Regions from separate parts of the Bradyrhizobium sp. 41S5 genome, predicted to be linked through region 2. Evidence: predicted binding sites of a transcription regulator. Region 2 holds the regulator's gene; each other region holds the start of a gene.
The links. Region 2 encodes LexA, which represses DNA repair genes until DNA is damaged. Its sites were predicted from a motif close to TGTTCNNNNTGTGTTCNG; they were not measured.
Positions count from the first base shown of each region.

Region 1: a site for LexA is predicted at 1,832-1,849, ahead of HAP47_RS28480 (ImuA family protein). Genes of this name have one in related genera too.
Region 3: a site for LexA is predicted at 3,996-4,013, ahead of HAP47_RS20450 (DUF3072 domain-containing protein). Genes of this name have one in related genera too.

Region 1 is NZ_CP083721.1:5,889,155-5,894,704, forward strand. It holds gene HAP47_RS28475 (Y-family DNA polymerase) at 1-1,075, opposite strand, end outside; gene HAP47_RS28480 (ImuA family protein) at 966-1,760, opposite strand; gene HAP47_RS28485 (UdgX family uracil-DNA binding protein) at 2,015-3,478, shown strand; gene HAP47_RS28490 (inorganic phosphate transporter) at 4,068-5,550, shown strand, end outside.
Region 2 is NZ_CP083721.1:4,523,643-4,529,192, reverse strand. It holds partial or broken gene HAP47_RS21695 (ComEC/Rec2 family competence protein) at 1-652, shown strand, start outside; gene HAP47_RS21690 (hypothetical protein) at 649-876, opposite strand; gene HAP47_RS21685 (hypothetical protein) at 1,023-1,451, opposite strand; gene lexA (transcriptional repressor LexA) at 1,693-2,397, opposite strand; gene HAP47_RS21675 (molybdopterin molybdotransferase MoeA) at 2,629-3,840, opposite strand; gene HAP47_RS21670 (HAD family hydrolase) at 3,854-4,492, opposite strand.
Region 3 is NZ_CP083721.1:4,290,906-4,296,455, reverse strand. It holds gene HAP47_RS20475 (HAMP domain-containing protein) at 1-1,068, opposite strand, end outside; gene HAP47_RS20465 (hybrid sensor histidine kinase/response regulator) at 1,353-3,308, shown strand; gene HAP47_RS20460 (hypothetical protein) at 3,324-3,677, opposite strand; gene HAP47_RS20455 (hypothetical protein) at 3,674-3,934, opposite strand; gene HAP47_RS20450 (DUF3072 domain-containing protein) at 4,050-4,250, shown strand; gene HAP47_RS20445 (hypothetical protein) at 4,354-4,608, shown strand; gene HAP47_RS20440 (hypothetical protein) at 4,768-5,025, opposite strand; gene HAP47_RS20435 (ATP-dependent helicase) at 5,138-5,550, shown strand, end outside.

The sequences.
Region 1 (5,550 bases), 1.4 Mb from region 2:
AGCTCGCTTCCAGCTGCCGCGCGCCCTTGCCCTGCTTCTCCATCGCCGCAACCAGCGTCTTGGCGAGGCTTGAGAGCGTCAGCGCGATCACGGTGTCGGTTGCGATGGGTTCGGGAAAACGCTTCTCGACGATGTAATCGGGCAGCGGCTTGCGCGGGCTGATCGGGGCATCGCCCTGCCCGAGCGCGTGACCGAGCAGGGTGGTGAAGGCCGAGCCGAACCGCGCCGAGATCTCATGCGGCGCGCGCGAGGCGACATCGCCGATGGTCTTCAGGCCGGCGCGGCGCAGGCCGGTGGTGACCGTGGCATCGGCGCCGAGCGCCGACACCGGCAGCGGACCGACCGCCTCTGCCTCCGCGCCGCTGGCTACGATCTGCCCCGAGGCGTAGCGCGTCAGCGTGCGCGCCGCGATCGAGGTGCCGGCAATCGCCGCACTGACGGCAAAGCCGCGTCGGCTCAGCGCATTGGTGACGATCTGCAGCAGCGCGCGCTCGCCGCCGAACAGATGCGCGCAGCCGGTGATGTCGAGAAACAGGCCGTAAGGCGGATCGAGCGCGACCAGCGGCGTGAAGCGGTCGCACCAGTCGGCGATGTCGTTCAGCGTCTTCAGATCGGCGGCGGGGTCTGCGTCGTAGACCGTAAGCTCCGGGCAGATCGCCCGGGCATTGGCGAGCGGCAGCCCGATCGACAGCCCGGCGCGCACCGCCGCCTCGTCGATCGCGTGCAGCAGGATCGCGTTGTGGTCCTTTGCGACCACGACGCTGGGGAGGTCGCTACTTGCCCCATTCGTGAGGGACGCATGAGCGGACGGGTTCCCTCCCCCCTTGCGGGGGAGGGTCAGGGAGAGGGGTAAGCCACATACGCCGGTGTCCGTGGTACCCCTCTCTCCAACTCTCCCCCGCAAGGGGGGAGAGAGCCCTGCCAATGTGCTCGCCTCACCTGAAGGTTTATCCACCTCATACGCGTCAGCTTGCGAGGCGATGTCCTGCGCGAGCTTGCGCTTGATGCGGTCGATGGGCAGGCGTGGCAGCCACAGGCTGAGGATACGCCGACGGTTCACTGAATTGGCACTCATCACATTTCCATTCCATGATCCATCGCCCAACCGGGCCATGACGATTGCGTACGAGTTCGGCCTCGAAGCGCGGCGCGCCCCAGGCGCTTGCGGCATTGCCTGGCGGCGAATGCGCCGCCCGCACGATCCAGCGCGTCTCCGCGGTCGAGGGGATCGCTGTCGCCGCGATCCGCAGCACCAGCGCGGTGACGCCGGAGGCTTGCGCGGCCAAGGTCAATTTGCGGCTGGCGACGAGATCGAGCTGGCGCGCATGGCCCCAGATCTCGAGCACGACCGCGCCGAGCGCATCGCAGGCGAGCGCATCGGCCGCGGTGCGCAGGCCGCTGTCGACATCGGCGGCACGCACGGTGACCAGGAGGCGCGGATCGAGGCCGAGCTCGGCCAGCCCGCGCATCGACAGCGCGCCGTTTTCGCGATCGGAAAAATCCTGCCGCACCCAGACCAGCGGCTTGCGCGCTGACACCCGTCCGGCGAGCCCGGCGATGAAGCCGGTCGCCGCGCCGCCTTGATGGCCGGCTGCGAACACCTCGTGCAGCGCGGCCGGTGCAAGCCCGCCGCGCAGCATCGCGTCCGCGCTGGCATGTCCAAGCGCGATGCGGTTCGGCATCGCTGCCTCCGATGGCGCCTCGATGCGTGCGATGCTGCCGCGCAGAGACGCAAGCGTACCCGTGCGTGCGCCATTCATTGCGCCGCTCCTTCCACCTGAAAATTTGAGGCCGTCACTGACCAGAACAGAGAACCAGGGACTGGCCCATTTGTTCATGATATGTTCTAATATAAAGCTAACAGGGCCCACGGAGTCAATCGGATTGGTGAGCCCATCGATTCATGAATGGAATCAATGGGATTCAGCAGCCGCCGAACCGGATGGGCCCTGCTCTTCCGCAAGTCAGGCGCGCAGGCCCCAAAATGGCGGCGTGACGGAAACGGAGCAATCGCATGCGCATCATCGTGCTCGACAACGACACCGATTTCGAGGGCTGGCGCAAGGCCGCGCGGCGATTGGCGCTGAATGACGTGAAGCCTGCGGAGGCCACGTGGACCGTACGCAAGGACGACGAACTGTCGTCAGCCTCCTGCGTGAATGACTTGCCCGATGCGCCACAGGCGCGATTCAACGTGACAGCCATATTCGTCGAGCTTGCAAAGGCCACGATCCTGCATCGCAATGACGAGCGCTTCGCCCTGCTCTATCGCCTGCTGTGGCGGCTGCGCAGCCATCACGATCTGCTCAGCGCGACTGATGATCCTGACGTCGCCGAGGTCCACGCAATGGCGCGCGCGGTCTATGGCGACATCGACAGGATGCACGCACAGCTTCGCTTCCGCGAGATCGGCCGCGAGCGGACGGCGCATTACGTCGCCTGGTTCGAGCCGGAGCATCGCATCGTCGAGTTCGCCGCACCTTTCTTCGCCGGCCGCTTCGCCGACATGCCGTGGTCGATCCTGACCCCCGACGTCTGCGCGCATTGGGACGGGCACGCGATCTCGATCTCGCCGGGCATCGCCAAATCCGAGGTGCCGAGCGAGGATCGGCTCGAGGAGGCCTGGCGGCGTCATGACAACGGCCTCTTCAATCCCGCGCGGCTGAAAGTGATGGAGATGCCGCAGGCCTATTGGAGGAACCTGCCCGAGGACTCAATCATTAAGCCGCTGATCGAAGACGCCATGCGCATGACCAGCGGCCCCTTCATTGCACGCAAGGCGGCCGCGCCGCTGAAGCCGCAGGATGAGCCGATGGCCCGCAAGCAAGCCCGAGACAAGCAAGTCAAAGACAAGCAGATTCAAGAGATGCAAGTTCGCGACACGATCGCTGCCTTGCGCGAAGAGGCAGCCGATTGCCGCGCCTGCCCGCTGTGGAAGGACGCAACCCAGACCGTGTTCGGCGAAGGGCCGCAAGACGCGTCGCTGATGCTGGTCGGCGAGCAGCCCGGCGACAAGGAAGATCTCGCAGGCCATCCCTTTGTCGGACCGGCCGGGCAGATGCTCGATCGCGCGCTGCAGGACGCCGGCATCGCGCGCGCCAAGGTCTACATCACCAACGCGGTGAAGCACTTCAAATTCGTGCCGCGCGGCAAGATCCGGCTGCATCAGAAGCCGGGCACGCCGGAGATCCGCGCCTGCCGTCAATGGTACGCGCGCGAGCTTGACGCCATCAAGCCGGAACTCGTGGTGGCGCTCGGTGCCACCGCAGCGCAGAGCGTGCTCGGCAAGATCACCCCGATCAACAAGAACCGCGGCCGCCTGATCGATCACGACGGAACCAAGGTGCTCGTCACGGTCCACCCGTCCTACCTGTTGCGGCTGCCCGACGAGAAAGCCAAAGCGCTGGAATATCAGCGCTTTATCGACGACCTGAAAATTGCCGCAGATCAGTTGCGCAATCCGGCCCGCGCGGCCTGAGTTGCGCCAACCCGGCGGAACCGGGGACCACACTTCAACGTGAAATTGTTTCTGGTGCTGACAAATACCTACAACCTTTAATTGATCCGTGGTACTGTGACGTGTTCCACAGGTATCGGGCGTCATGTTCACGCCATGACGTACCTGAGGTGGGCGCGCTGCGCGGTTTGCTAGCCCCAATCGTGCGGCGCGCCACCTCATCTCGCAATGCTCCCCTCCTCACGCGTCCGCGCACCCGCTGGATTTCTGGTTATTTGAATTCCTGGTAGCCAGGATTTTCCGGTGACCTCGATTTCCGGTGGCGCGGCTTCGCCGGCCCGACGCCTCGCCGCCGGCGTCCTCGCCTTCCGGCATGTCTCGCTCCGCGAAACCCGGAAGGTGACTTCAGTCACGATCATTGCGCGATCGGTGATCGTCTGTTGCTGAAGATTGCCACGAGGCCGCGAAGGCCCGTGGACCTTCAATGCGTTGCACAACAATTCGGCGGGATGTCCACCGTTTTGGGTGGCCGGTTCACTTCACGGGGCGGATTTCAATTGCCTGTCATATGCATCGATCAAAATCGGAGGCATTGGGACAGGAGTTTACCATGAGCGATATGGCGTTACCCGGCTCGATCGAGCCCGCCCTGAAAAAGGGTCCGGACCTCGACAAGGGCTTCCACCCCATGACCGGGGTGATCTATATGGGCGTGGTTGCGGCCGCGCTGCTGTTCGTTGCCTACAGCATCTATGCCGACGTCGACGCCACCGGCACGCGCGTCACGTCGTTCCTGCCCTACATCATGCTGTTCGTTGCGCTGCTGATCGCGCTCGGCTTCGAATTCGTCAACGGCTTCCACGACACCGCTAACGCGGTCGCCACCGTGATCTACACCCGCTCGCTGCCGGCGCATATCGCCGTGGTCTGGTCGGGCATGTTCAACCTGTTCGGCGTGCTGCTCTCGAGCGGCGCCGTCGCGTTCGGCATCGTGTCGCTGCTACCGGTCGAGCTGATCCTGCAGGTCGGCTCCAGCGCCGGCTTTGCGATGGTGTTCGCGCTGCTGATCGCCGCCATCATCTGGAATCTCGGCACCTGGTGGCTCGGCCTGCCGGCATCGAGCTCCCACACCCTGATCGGTTCGATTATGGGCGTCGGCATCACCAACGCGCTGCTGCGCGGCCGCGACGGCACCTCCGGTGTTGACTGGTCGCAGGCGACCAACATCGCCAAGGCGCTGCTGCTGTCACCGCTGTTCGGCTTCGCGCTCGCCGCCGGCCTGCTCTACATCCTCAAGATCGTGCTGGCGCGCGCGACGCCGGCGCTGTTCGGCGAGCCGGTCGGCAACCAGCCGCCGCCATGGTGGATCCGGGGCATCCTGATCCTGACCTGCACGCTGGTCAGCTTCTTCCACGGCTCGAACGACGGTCAGAAGGGCATGGGCCTGATCATGCTGATCCTGATCGGCACCGTGCCGACCGCCTACGCGCTGAACCGCGCGCTGCCCGCGAGCCAGATCGAGCAGTTCGCCGCGCACTCCACCTCGGCCAGCAAGGTCATCGAAGGCAAGGCCGCCGGTTACAATGTGATCGGCAATCCGCGCCCGGCCGTGACCAACTATGTCGCGCAGCACCAGATCAACGAAGGCACCTATCCGTCGCTCGCGGTGCTGGTGCGCGACATCGGCCAGCAGGTTGCCCAGTATGGCTCGCTTGCCAAGTTCCCGGCTGATGCGGTCGGCAACACCCGTAACGACATGTACCTGGCGTCCGAGGCGATCCGCTTCCTGATGAAGGACAAGGAAGCCGAACTGACCGCGGCCGACGTCGCCACGCTGAACGAGTACAAGGGCTCGCTCGATGCCGCGACCAAGTTCATCCCGAGCTGGGTGAAGTTCGCCGTCGCCATCGCGCTCGGCCTCGGCACCATGGTCGGCTGGAAGCGCATCGTCGTTACGGTCGGCGAGAAGATCGGCAAGACCCACCTGACCTACGCGCAGGGTGCCTGCGCCGAGATCACGGCAGCCGCGACGATCGCGGCAGCCGACGGCTACGGCCTGCCGGTCTCGACCACGCACGTGCTGTCGTCAGGGA
Region 2 (5,550 bases):
GCTGATCGTCGCAAGCGCGGGCCTCGTCCTGCTCGGGTTGTTGCGGACGCCGCTGCGCTGGTCGGGTGCGGTGCTGCTGGTGGCGGCCTCGGTCTGGGCGGTGCGGGTGCCGCAGCCGGACGTGCTGGTCTCCGCCGACGGCCGCAACGTCGCGGTGCGGGGCGGCGACGGGCGGCTGCATCTGATGCACAGCGCGAAGGACGCCTTCCTCGTCAAGGAGTGGCTGGCGGCGGATGCCGACGCGCGGACCGCGACGGACGCGTCGCTCGGCGAGGGCGTCTCCTGCGATCCGAGCGGCTGCGTGACGCAAGGGCCCGGCGGCGCCTTCGTCGCGCTGGCGAGCCGGCCCGAGGCGCTGGCCGACGATTGCGACCGTGCGGCACTGATCGTGACCGCACGGCCGGCACCGCGGGACTGCGCGGCCTCGGTGATCGATGCCGAGCGGCTGCGGCGCCACGGCGCGCTGGTGCTGCGGCGCATCAGGGACGGCTACGCCATCGATGCGGTCAAGCCCGGAGGGATCGACCGGCCGTGGTCGCCAGCGGTTCCCGGCGACGGTGAGGCTGCGACGACGTTGCGCGCCCCCGCAAGCGCGCCGCGGCCCACCGTCGATGCGACGCCGGCCGAGACCGATTTGCAGGGCGAAGATTAGCCGTTGTCGGGCGAGGGGCCGGTCGGCAACTCGAACAGGCCGAGATGGTATTCGTCGGAGTCAGGGCCGGCGTCAGGCTTCTTGACGAGGGTGAAGGAAGCCTCGGGAAATTGCTCCCAGACCTTCAGGTCGTCAGCCGTCACCGTCAGCCAGCCGAACCGGAACAAGTAGCGGCCCGGCTCCGTGACGCGTCCAGCCTTTTGCCATGTGACCTTGTCGACCACCACGCACGTCCTCCGTGCCCGATGATGCGCCAAGGCGCGCGCCGACGCAATTCTCCAGCCGCGCCCCGGAACCCGGCGTCCGGGGTCGCTCGAAATCGCTTAGGTCATCCGCCGCTGAACGGGTTCATTCCGCGGCGACGATGTGCTCAACCCAAAAACAGCGACGCAAATGCGGAGGGCCGCCGCTCCACAACCTTCGGCTTCTGCTCGACCGGCGGATGCAGTGCCGGCAATTGCAGCACGCTGACACGTTGTCCCTCGACGAGCTGGGTCACCAGCACATGGCTGCCGTCGGGGAATTCGACCGCGTCATGATGGCGATCGGGAACGTCGGGCTCGACTTCGTTGAACACCCCGACGCGGAAGTTCATCGTCTTGGTCCAGATCCAGCGGCTGTCGTAGCGAACGTTCTCGGCGAAAGCGAGCTCGGTGCCCGGCAGCATGCAGACCGCGACAGTGGGATCGGTCTCCGAAGCAAAGCCGCGGGTCGACGTGCCGCGGAAAGTCGTGGTGATCAGCGTCTCTCCAACAATGGCGGGGCGCGACGCCACGGCGTGCAGACTATAGTCACACATCGGATGGCTCCTCTAATCGAGGTAGCGACCAGTGCCTCTCCTTGAGGCATAGGGCCTCTACCAGAGTGGACGATAGCGAACGAGTGTCTCCTCGTTTCTGGGCGATTGTACGACTGGTCGCCCAACGCCCCAATCACAAACACGCGACGCCGCGTGAGAGGTGTCGGAGCGCATCGGGCAAACAGCACGTTACGCTATCATTCAAGGAACGATCCGATGTGTTGCTCGTTCCCCGCCGCCATCAGTATTTGCGATAGAGGCCGATCAGCTTGCCCTGGATGCGGACCCGGTTCGGCGGCAGGATGCGTACTTCATAGGCGGTATTGGCCGGCTCCAGCGCGATCGACGCGCCGCGGCGGCGGAAGCGCTTCAGGGTGGCTTCCTCCTCGTCGATCAGCGCCACCACGATGTCGCCGGTGTTGGCGACGTCGTTGCGCTGGATCAGCGCCATGTCGCCGTCGAGGATGCCGGCGTCGACCATCGAGTCGCCGCGCACTTCCAGCGCATAGTGCTCGCCGGAGCCGAGCATGTCGGGCGGCACGCTGATGGTGTGGCTGCGGGTCTGCAGCGCCTCGATCGGCGTGCCGGCGGCGATCCGGCCCATTACGGGGACCGCGACCGGACGGTTGCCGTCGTCCTCGGCGATCGGCGGCGTGCTGGTGCGCTTGCCGAGGGTGCCTTCGATGACGCTCGGGGTGAAGCCGCGGCGGCCGTTGCCGCCGCCGGCCGAGAGCTCAGGCAGCTTGATGACTTCGATGGCGCGGGCGCGGTTGGGCAGGCGGCGGATGAAGCCGCGCTCCTCCAGTGCAGTGATCAGGCGGTGGATTCCGGACTTCGAGCGCAGGTCGAGCGCATCCTTCATCTCGTCGAAGGAGGGCGGTACGCCGGCCTCTTTCAGACGTTCATTGATGAAACGCAGAAGTTCGTACTGTTTGCGCGTGAGCATCTCGAGTATTCCCCCGGTTGGTAGCGTCGTTCGATTCCGAGACTTTTCAGGCGGGGCCTGACCTCAGGAGCACGGTGCTCATCACAAGCGCTCCCTCGCGGCCTCCCATTTGTACACACCAGTACTCGAAACAAATCATGAACGGACACTATATGTTCGATATGTGTTCCGCAACCACTTAATTTCCGGTGAACGCATCCGGCAGCGCACAATCGGCGGGCCGTGCGAGCCTCACTCAGGCAGCATCAGAATCTCGCATTCGCTGCCTTTGCCGGCGGCAGGCGCAAACGGCGGACGCACGAGAAGTGCCCGTGCCGCAGCGAGATTCCCGAGCAGCGACGAGTCCTGCTGCGTGACAGGCGTTGCGATCAGCGTGCCGTCTTCGCGCTCCTCGAGGCGCGCGCGCAGATAGTCCTCGCGCTGGTCGTTGGCGGCGAGATCGCGGCCGAGCAGGGCGCTGGCGCGGACATGATGGACAGTCTTTCGGCCGCTTAGCGCCCGAATCAACGGCACCAGAAACAGGAAGGCGCAGACATAGGAGGACACCGGATTGCCGGGCAGGCCGATCACCCGCATCGCGCCGAGCCGGCCATGCATCATCGGCTTGCCGGGGCGCATCGCGATCCGCCAGAACGCCATCTGAACGCCCTCGGCTTCCAGCGACTGCTTGACCAGGTCGTGGTCGCCGACCGAGGCGCCGCCGGTCGTGATCAGGATGTCGGCACCGGTCTCGCGGGCCCGGCGGATGCCGGCGGTGGTCGCTTCTACCGTGTCGGCGGCAACCCCGAGGTCGACGGTCTCGGCGCCTTCGGCGCGCGCCAGCGCCCGCAGCGCATAGCCGTTGGAATAGACGATCTGGCCGGGGCCGGGCGTCGAGCCCGGCATCACCAACTCGTCTCCGGTCGCCAGCACCGCGACCTTCGGACGGCGGTGCACCGCGAGCTCCGGATAGTTCATGGCGGCGGCCAGCGACAGCGCGCGATCGGAGAGGCGGCTGCCGGCATTGAGCAGCACGTCGCCCGCACGGAAGTCGACGCCGGCCGGGCGGATGTGCCGTCCGGCGGTTGCGGCCTCCGTGATCGTGATGTGGTCGCCGTCGACGGCGGTGTCTTCCTGGATGATGACGGCGTCGGCGCCATCGGGGATCACACCGCCGGTGAAGATCCGCACCGCTTCGCCGGCGCCGACCATCCGCTCGAACGGCCGGCCGGCGGCGACTTCCCCGATCACCTTGAGCCGGGCCGTCAGATCACCAGCGTCGGCCGCCCGCACGGCATAGCCGTCCATCGCCGACATCGGCTGCGGCGGCTGGGTGCGCCGCGCGGCGAGGTCGCGCGCCAGGGTGCGGTGGTAGGCGGCATCGAGCGCGACCATCTCCTCCGGCAGCGGTTCGGCGCCGGCGAGGACGGCGGACAGGGCATCGGCAACCGGCATCAGGGCCACGCTCGGAGCTCCATCAATCCAAATGTTCAATACCAAGTGCAGTCAGAGCCCTCGCCACGTCATCCGTCGATGTCACGTGGATGGCATGAAGGCCGCGCGCCCGCGCGCCCTCGATGTTGGCGGCCAGGTCGTCGAAGAACAGGATCCGCGACGCCGGCACACCGATGGCTTTTACCACATGATCGTAGGCCTCGGCGTCGGGTTTCCGAAAGCCGATCATCGAGGACAGGAAGACGGTGCGGAAATGGCTGAGCAGCTCGGCATGGATGACCGAGAAATGCGCGACATGGGCCGGATTGGTGTTGGAGAAGGCGTAGAGCGGCATCCGCACGGCGGCGCTCGCGAGCAGGGGGGCAATTCCCGGCATCTCCCCGGTGAAGATCGCATTCCAGCCTTCGAGGAACTGCGCATCGGTGAGGTTGATGCCGAGCGTCCGGCGCAGGTTTGCGAAGAACGCCGCGTCGTCGATCCGGCCGATCTCGTGATGCCTGAAGCTGTCGTCGACGACAAATCGCGTAGCGAGGTCGGCCGGCGCGCAGCCGGCATGCCGCGCCCAGTGCGCCATCACCTTCTCGAAGTCGATGTCGAGCACGACGCGGCCGATATCGAACAGCAGCACGTCGACGGAATCGGGAGAGAGTTGCGAGGTCATTGCGTGAAACCGTGTACGAGAATTGCGGGCGGCCGGCAATGTCTCCGATTTGTGCGGCAGGCATGCGACCAGGGTGCTGACGTTGGCCGGCTCGGTCCATTCTCACGCGGTGTCATCACCCGCGCGCATGCGGGTGATCCAGTATTCCAGAGGCGCTGGTGCTCGAGCCGAGAGGCCGCGGCGTAAAGGCAGAGAGCTCGGGGTATGACCACAGGTGCAACCGGAGCCGCTTCATGGGCACTCGTCAGTTGCACACTGCGCGTCCACCGCATCTCGACCCACGTTCGTGACGATCGCGAAGCGCCCCTCGATCGGGTGAGACGGGCGGCATAAACTGGGTTCTGTTTCGGATAAGGCGAAATATTTTTAACGCGGGGGCTTGCGCCGTCGGGCAAATCAGTGATTGGGCATTTGGGGCGTCAAGCGACTTGCTGCTTGCCGGGCAGACCTCTCACATCCTGGTAAGCGCCAGGCCGAGGTAGGCGATGAGCGCGCCGGTGCTGAGAATGACGACGACGAGCGCCTGCTCTGAACGTGCCTGCAGGGTTTTTCGGCTCACGGCGATGACGCTCCGTCTTTCAAGATCGTGCTGTCCAACTCACGTCGGTTGGCATCCGTTCCGGCTCCTGCCCGGGAACTTTCATCAATGTCAGCGGCGCGGGCGCGCTAGCTCGCTTCGCGTTCCAGGCCAGAAACGCGCAACGCCGCCCGCATTGAAATACGACGGGCGGCGTTGGTTCTAGCCCCAGGAGGAATGGCAAAATCCTGACGTTATGGATACGCGCGAGCGAGCAATAAGGTTCAGTCTTCGACCCGTATGAATCCGGTAACTCCGAAGGAGCAAAAGAAAGTGCTGGGGCGAGGTCTAGGATAGTGTGACAAGTTGCTCTGGCCTCAGCGTGTACCCCCTCGCTGGGGCCTTTCTTTGCGCCGCGGATCCCGCGGCGCCGGGGCTGCGCGCGGCGAGTTTTCAGTCAGCGACCTGACCCGGACACCCACCAGAAGGTTGCCGACACCTTCCTCAAGCTCGGCGTGCTCGACGCGCGCGCCGAGGTTGG
Region 3 (5,550 bases), 230 kb from region 2:
CACTTCCGACGCAAACGAGTTGAGCTGGTCCACCATCGTGTTGATGGTGTCCTTCAACTCGAGGATCTCGCCGCTGACGTCGACCGTGATCTTGCGCGACAGGTCACCGCGCGCCACCGCCGTGGTCACGTTGGCGATGTTGCGAACCTGAGCGGTCAGGTTGCCGCACATCGCGTTCACCGAGTCGGTCAGGTCCTTCCAGGTGCCCGCAACGCCGGGCACGATCGCCTGGCCGCCGAGTTTGCCATCGGTGCCGACCTCGCGCGCCACGCGCGTCACTTCCGAGGCGAATGAACGCAGCTGATCGACCATCGTATTGATGGCCTCCTTCAGCTGCAGGATCTCGCCGCGGACGTCGACCGTGATCTTCTTGGACAAGTCGCCGTTGGCGACCGCGATCGTCACCTCGGCGATGTTGCGGACCTGGCCGGTCAGGTTGTTGGCCATCGAGTTGACGCTCTCGGTCAGGTCCTTCCAGACGCCGGTCACTTCCGGCACCTGGGCCTGGCCGCCGAGCTTGCCCTCGGTGCCGACTTCGCGGGCCACGCGCGTCACCTCCGAGGTGAACACCGAGAGCTGCTTGATCATCGTGTTGACGATGTTCGCCGACTGCAGGAATTCGCCGCGCAGCGGCCTGCCTTCGACGTCGAGTTGCACGGTCTGCAGCAGGTCGCCCTGCGCCACCGCGGCGACCGCGCGGGTGACCTCGCGAGTCGGCCACAGCAAATCGTCGATCAGGGTGTTGACCGAGCTCTCCATGTCGGCCCAGGCGCCGCTGGCGAGGCCGAAATTGACGCGCTGGCGGGTCTGTCCCTCACGGCCGACGACCTGTCCGACGCGCGCCAATTGCTGCGCCATGCGCTCGTTGGCGGCGGCGATTTCGTTGAAGGCGTCCGCGATTTTGCCGTCGATACCGAGATAGTCGCCACGCATCCGAACCGAGAAGTCGCCACCGCGCATCGCCTGCAGCGATTGCAGCAGGTCGTGCGAGGAATCGAGGCTTCCGTTCGATGATTGGGCGCGGCGTGTTTCAGCACGGGGACGAGGCGGCGAACCGAGATCGGTCATGTAATTTCCCCTACGCGCTGGCTACGAATCCAGGGACTCGGAGGAGCCAGTGTGACCATAAGAATGACTGCCCTTAATCTATTCAAGCGGGAAAACGCCAAAACCGCGATTTGTGACGCAAACCGAGGGGCTTAATCGCGAATGGAACCAAAAGTTCCAATGCGCATTGGAACTTCTTGCGCAGTAGCGTAAGCCGTTCGTATTGCTTGGGCCCGATCGGCGCATTTGATCCGCATTGGAACATTGGCCTCGCCGGAACGTTCCCGGCGTTGGCAGGATTGGTGATGGTTAAGAAATCAGACCAGCTCAAGCGGGGCATCTTCGAAAGCGAGCGCAGCTTCCAGCTGTTGGTTGGAGGGGCGATTGACTATGGGATTTGCACGCTCGCCCCCGATGGACGGGTGATCAACTGGAACAAGGGCGCCGAGCGCATCACCGGCTATCCGGCTAAGGCGATCCTCGGCAAGCACTTCGCACTCTTGTATACCGCGGACGACCGCGCATCCGGACTTGCCGCGAAAGCGTTGCAAATGGCGCGGAAAGAAAAGCATGCCGTGGCGGAGGGTTGGTGCGTCCGCAAGGATGGTTCGCAATTCTACGCCTCTATCGTCATCGATCCCATCTACGAGAAGCGCAAGCTCGTCGGCTACGCGATGGTCACCCGCGACATCACCGAGCGCCGGCAGGCCCGCGCGGATCTCGCGGCCAGCGAAAGCCAGTTCCGCCTGCTGGTGAGCAATGTCACCGACTACGCGCTGTACATGCTGACGCCGGAGGGCATCGTCGCCAACTGGAACGCCGGCGGCGAACGCATCAAGGGCTATTCGCCCGGCGAAATCATCGGCCAGAGCTTCGCGCGGTTTTACACGCCGGCCGACCAGGCCGTGGGCAAGCCGGCCCGTGCGCTCAAGATCGCGGAAGAGACCGGGCACTACGAGGAGGATGGCTGGCGCGTCCGCAAGGACGGCTCGTTCTTCTGGGCCAGCGTCGTGATCGACCCGATCCGCGACAGCGACGGCAGCCTGGTCGGCTTTGCCAAGATCACGCGGGACATTTCCGAGCGGCGCGAGGCGCAGCAGAAGCTCGAACTGGTGCAGCGACAACTGGCGGAATCGCAGAAGATGGATGCGCTGGGCCAATTGACCGGCGGCGTCGCGCACGACTTCAACAACCTGCTGATGATCATTTCGGGCAATCTGCACCGGATCAAGCGCGAGGTGACGAGCGAGCGTGGCCAGCTTGCCCTGAGCGCGATCGAAACCGCATCCGAGCGCGCCGCATCCCTGACCAGCCAACTGCTCACCTTCGCGCGCCGCCAGAGCGTCAACCCGCAGACCATCCATGTCGCCGACAGGATCACCGCGGTGCGCGAGGTGCTGAGCAGCGCGCTCGGCGGCGCGATCAAGCTGAACATGGAGATCGAGCCGGATCTCTGGCCGGTCTTCGTTGACCCCAACGAGTTTGAGACCGCGCTGATCAACCTTGTCGTCAATGCGCGGGACGCGATGGCTAGTGGCGGTACACTGACGGTCTCGGCCCGAAACGTACCCGCAACCACCGAGGTGGCCGTCGGCGTGGCCGATACCGGCGAAGGCATCCCCCAGGATGTGCTGAGCAAGGTCTTCGACCCGTTCTTCACCACCAAGCCGATCGGCAAAGGGACCGGCCTCGGACTGTCCCAGGTCCACGGCTTCGCGCACCAGGCCGACGGCCGGATCGAGATTGCAAGCACGCTTGGCAAGGGCACCACGGTCAGCATCTACCTCCCGCGCGGGACCGCGGCCGCAACGGGTACGACCGCGGGCCACAGCGTCCGCGGCTCAGCGACGGTCCTGTTGATCGAGGACAATCCGGCCGTCGCGGATGCGAGCACCGGCCTGCTCGAACAGCTCGGCTACACTGTGCGCTGGGCTTCGAGCGCAGAGGCTGCCTTATCGGAAATCGACGCCAACGGGATCGATGTGGTGTTCAGCGACATCGTGATGCCCGGCAAGATGGATGGGCTGAAGTTGGCGCGCACGATCCGGGACAGGAGGCCCGAGCTGCCGATCCTGCTGACGACGGGCTACAGCGAGAGTGCGCGCGACGTGCGGTCCGACTTTCCAGTCCTGCGCAAGCCGTACCACATTCACGACCTCAGCCGCGAACTCTCGAAGCTGACGGGGCAACGCTCCGAAAGCGTGTCGGACGATCTCCCGGCAAATGAAGATGTGCCCAGAAAAGCGAGAGCGCGGTCATAATTTTCAAACGGAGGGCTAACGGTCCGCTGGCCAGGTTCGCCGCACCAATTGCACCCGTTCGATGCGGCTGCATTGTTCGCAGCGATATTGAAGGATGTCCTTGCCCTCGCTGCCCGGAGAGCTGCTCTCAAGCCGCATCGTCCTGATGCAGCTGATGCAGGAGATCAGCGTCAGCAACGGACTGCGATCGTCATTCATCGATGCCCGCGGTGGCGCGGTCGGATCGGCGATCATGGCGCTGGGCGATGCTATGGCGTTGGCTCTCACCACAAGGAAATGCCCACCCGCGGTCAGGGTTCCCGCCTCGAAACCAGATTTCGGCTCCAGCCCGGTGGGTGGCGCGCTGTCCTGTTCGGGCGGACCGATCAAACCCTCGCGTTGCTGGGCCTGAGCCTGCCCTTGTCCGATTTGTCGGGAGCCGGCTTGCCGGTCACAACGGAGCGATCCGCAAAGCTTCGGCTCAACCGCTCCCGCACCGCGGGGAGGCGCTCGCCGCCGCCGGCGGCCTTCCACCGGCTGATGAGCTCGGTCACTTCGGCGCGCATCGCCATCAGCCGGTATGACGCTTCGCTGCAATCCAGATCGCGGTTGACCTGATCCCGGATCGACGCTTCGACCAGTGTCATCTCAGCCCGCAAAGTGCTGATCTTGCGACGAATTTCAGTAATTTTATTGTCCATGGCTTCTTAGAACAAAAATAGAACATATTGTCAAGTCACGTTCAGGCAAGCGAGGTGAGCGATGAGCATGGCAGCGGTGAGATTTGGCGGGGTTGCGGAGCGGCTGGGCGGGCTGATGTCGCGTGCCCAGGCGCTGCGGTTGAGGACCCTGGCCGAGGAGGCCTATCAGCCGAACCAGTACGCGCGCGACCTGACATCAGAGGAGGCCGAACGGCGCATCGATGCCCTCAGGGCGGAGATCGCACTGGCGGATTCCTTCTGAACCGCCCAACCCGGACCAGGCCGGACACTCCCTTAAGGCTTTGATATAGCGGCGCAGCTAGGTCTGTTCTGTTATTGCTGTTTGCCTTTTGGGGGAGCCCTTCGTGCTGGAACTGGAGAAGCGGTCGCCGCTTGCGTTCCCGATCATGCTGAAAGACGGGCGAACACTCGCGACCGTTGGCGACGCGGCGGATTACCTGTCAGCATTGAACGCGGATCAGCGCGAACGCGGGTACTGGAAGACGGCGATCATGATGTTCAACAACGCCATGCGCGAACCCGGCTATTTGAAGATCGCAACGATGAATCTGCGCTCTGCCCTTGTGTATGACCGCCTCGTCGACGACGTCGGCCACTGATTGTGGTGTTGCAGCTACAGCCGAATCGGCGCGCCTTTCGTAAGGCCCGTTCGTTATGGCCGCAAACAAGGTAACGGCGGTACACGCGACGGCCGGGTGCGCAATGCGCTTCGGCCGCACTCTCGGGCCGCCGCGGAGGGCCAAGGCGGCCCATTCTTTTCAAAGCAATTTGGCGCGGACGAACAGCATTCGCAGCGCGGAGGTTGCTTGCACCGTCAGCATGGCGTTACCGGCCGCGCGTTCCAGCGCGACCAGCGCGTCGTCATGCAGTGAGCGGAACTCCATCCATTCGACGGCGCTGAGATTGCTGATGAAGCGGTAGGCCTGACCGACGGTCGCGAGTGTCACCGTCTCGCCGTTCAGCCGCACTCTGAACGTCGCCTTCAGCGGCGTGTCGGATTTGGAAACGTCACCCATGACGCGGTTGTGCTCCGCGGTGCGTTAATGTCAATCTAATTTCTCTGCTCCCACGCGGGTGCGCCGGCTCCACGGAATCGCAATGTCTGTTAGCGTTTCGTGGGGGTGATTCGTGCCTGATCTTGCCAACACAGCCTATCTCGATGCGCTCAATTCCGAGCAGCGCCGTGCCGTCGAGCACGGGGTCGGCACGGATGGCATCGTCGGCGCCCCGTTGCTGGTGATCGCGGGCGCAGGCTCCGGCAAGACCAATACGCTCGCCCATCGCGTCGCTCATCTGATCGTCGCGGGCGCTGATCCGCGGCGCATCCTGTTGATGACCTTTTCGCGACGCGCAGCCGCCGAGATGGCCGGCCGCGTCGAACGCATCGCGCGGCGCGTGCTCGGCGATCGCGCCTCCGTCATGACCGATGCGCTGAATTGGGCTGGCACGTTCCACGGCATCGGCGCGCGGCTGCTCCGGGAATTCGCCGAACGCATCGCCCTCGACCCGGCTTTCACGATCCATGACCGTGAGGACTCCGC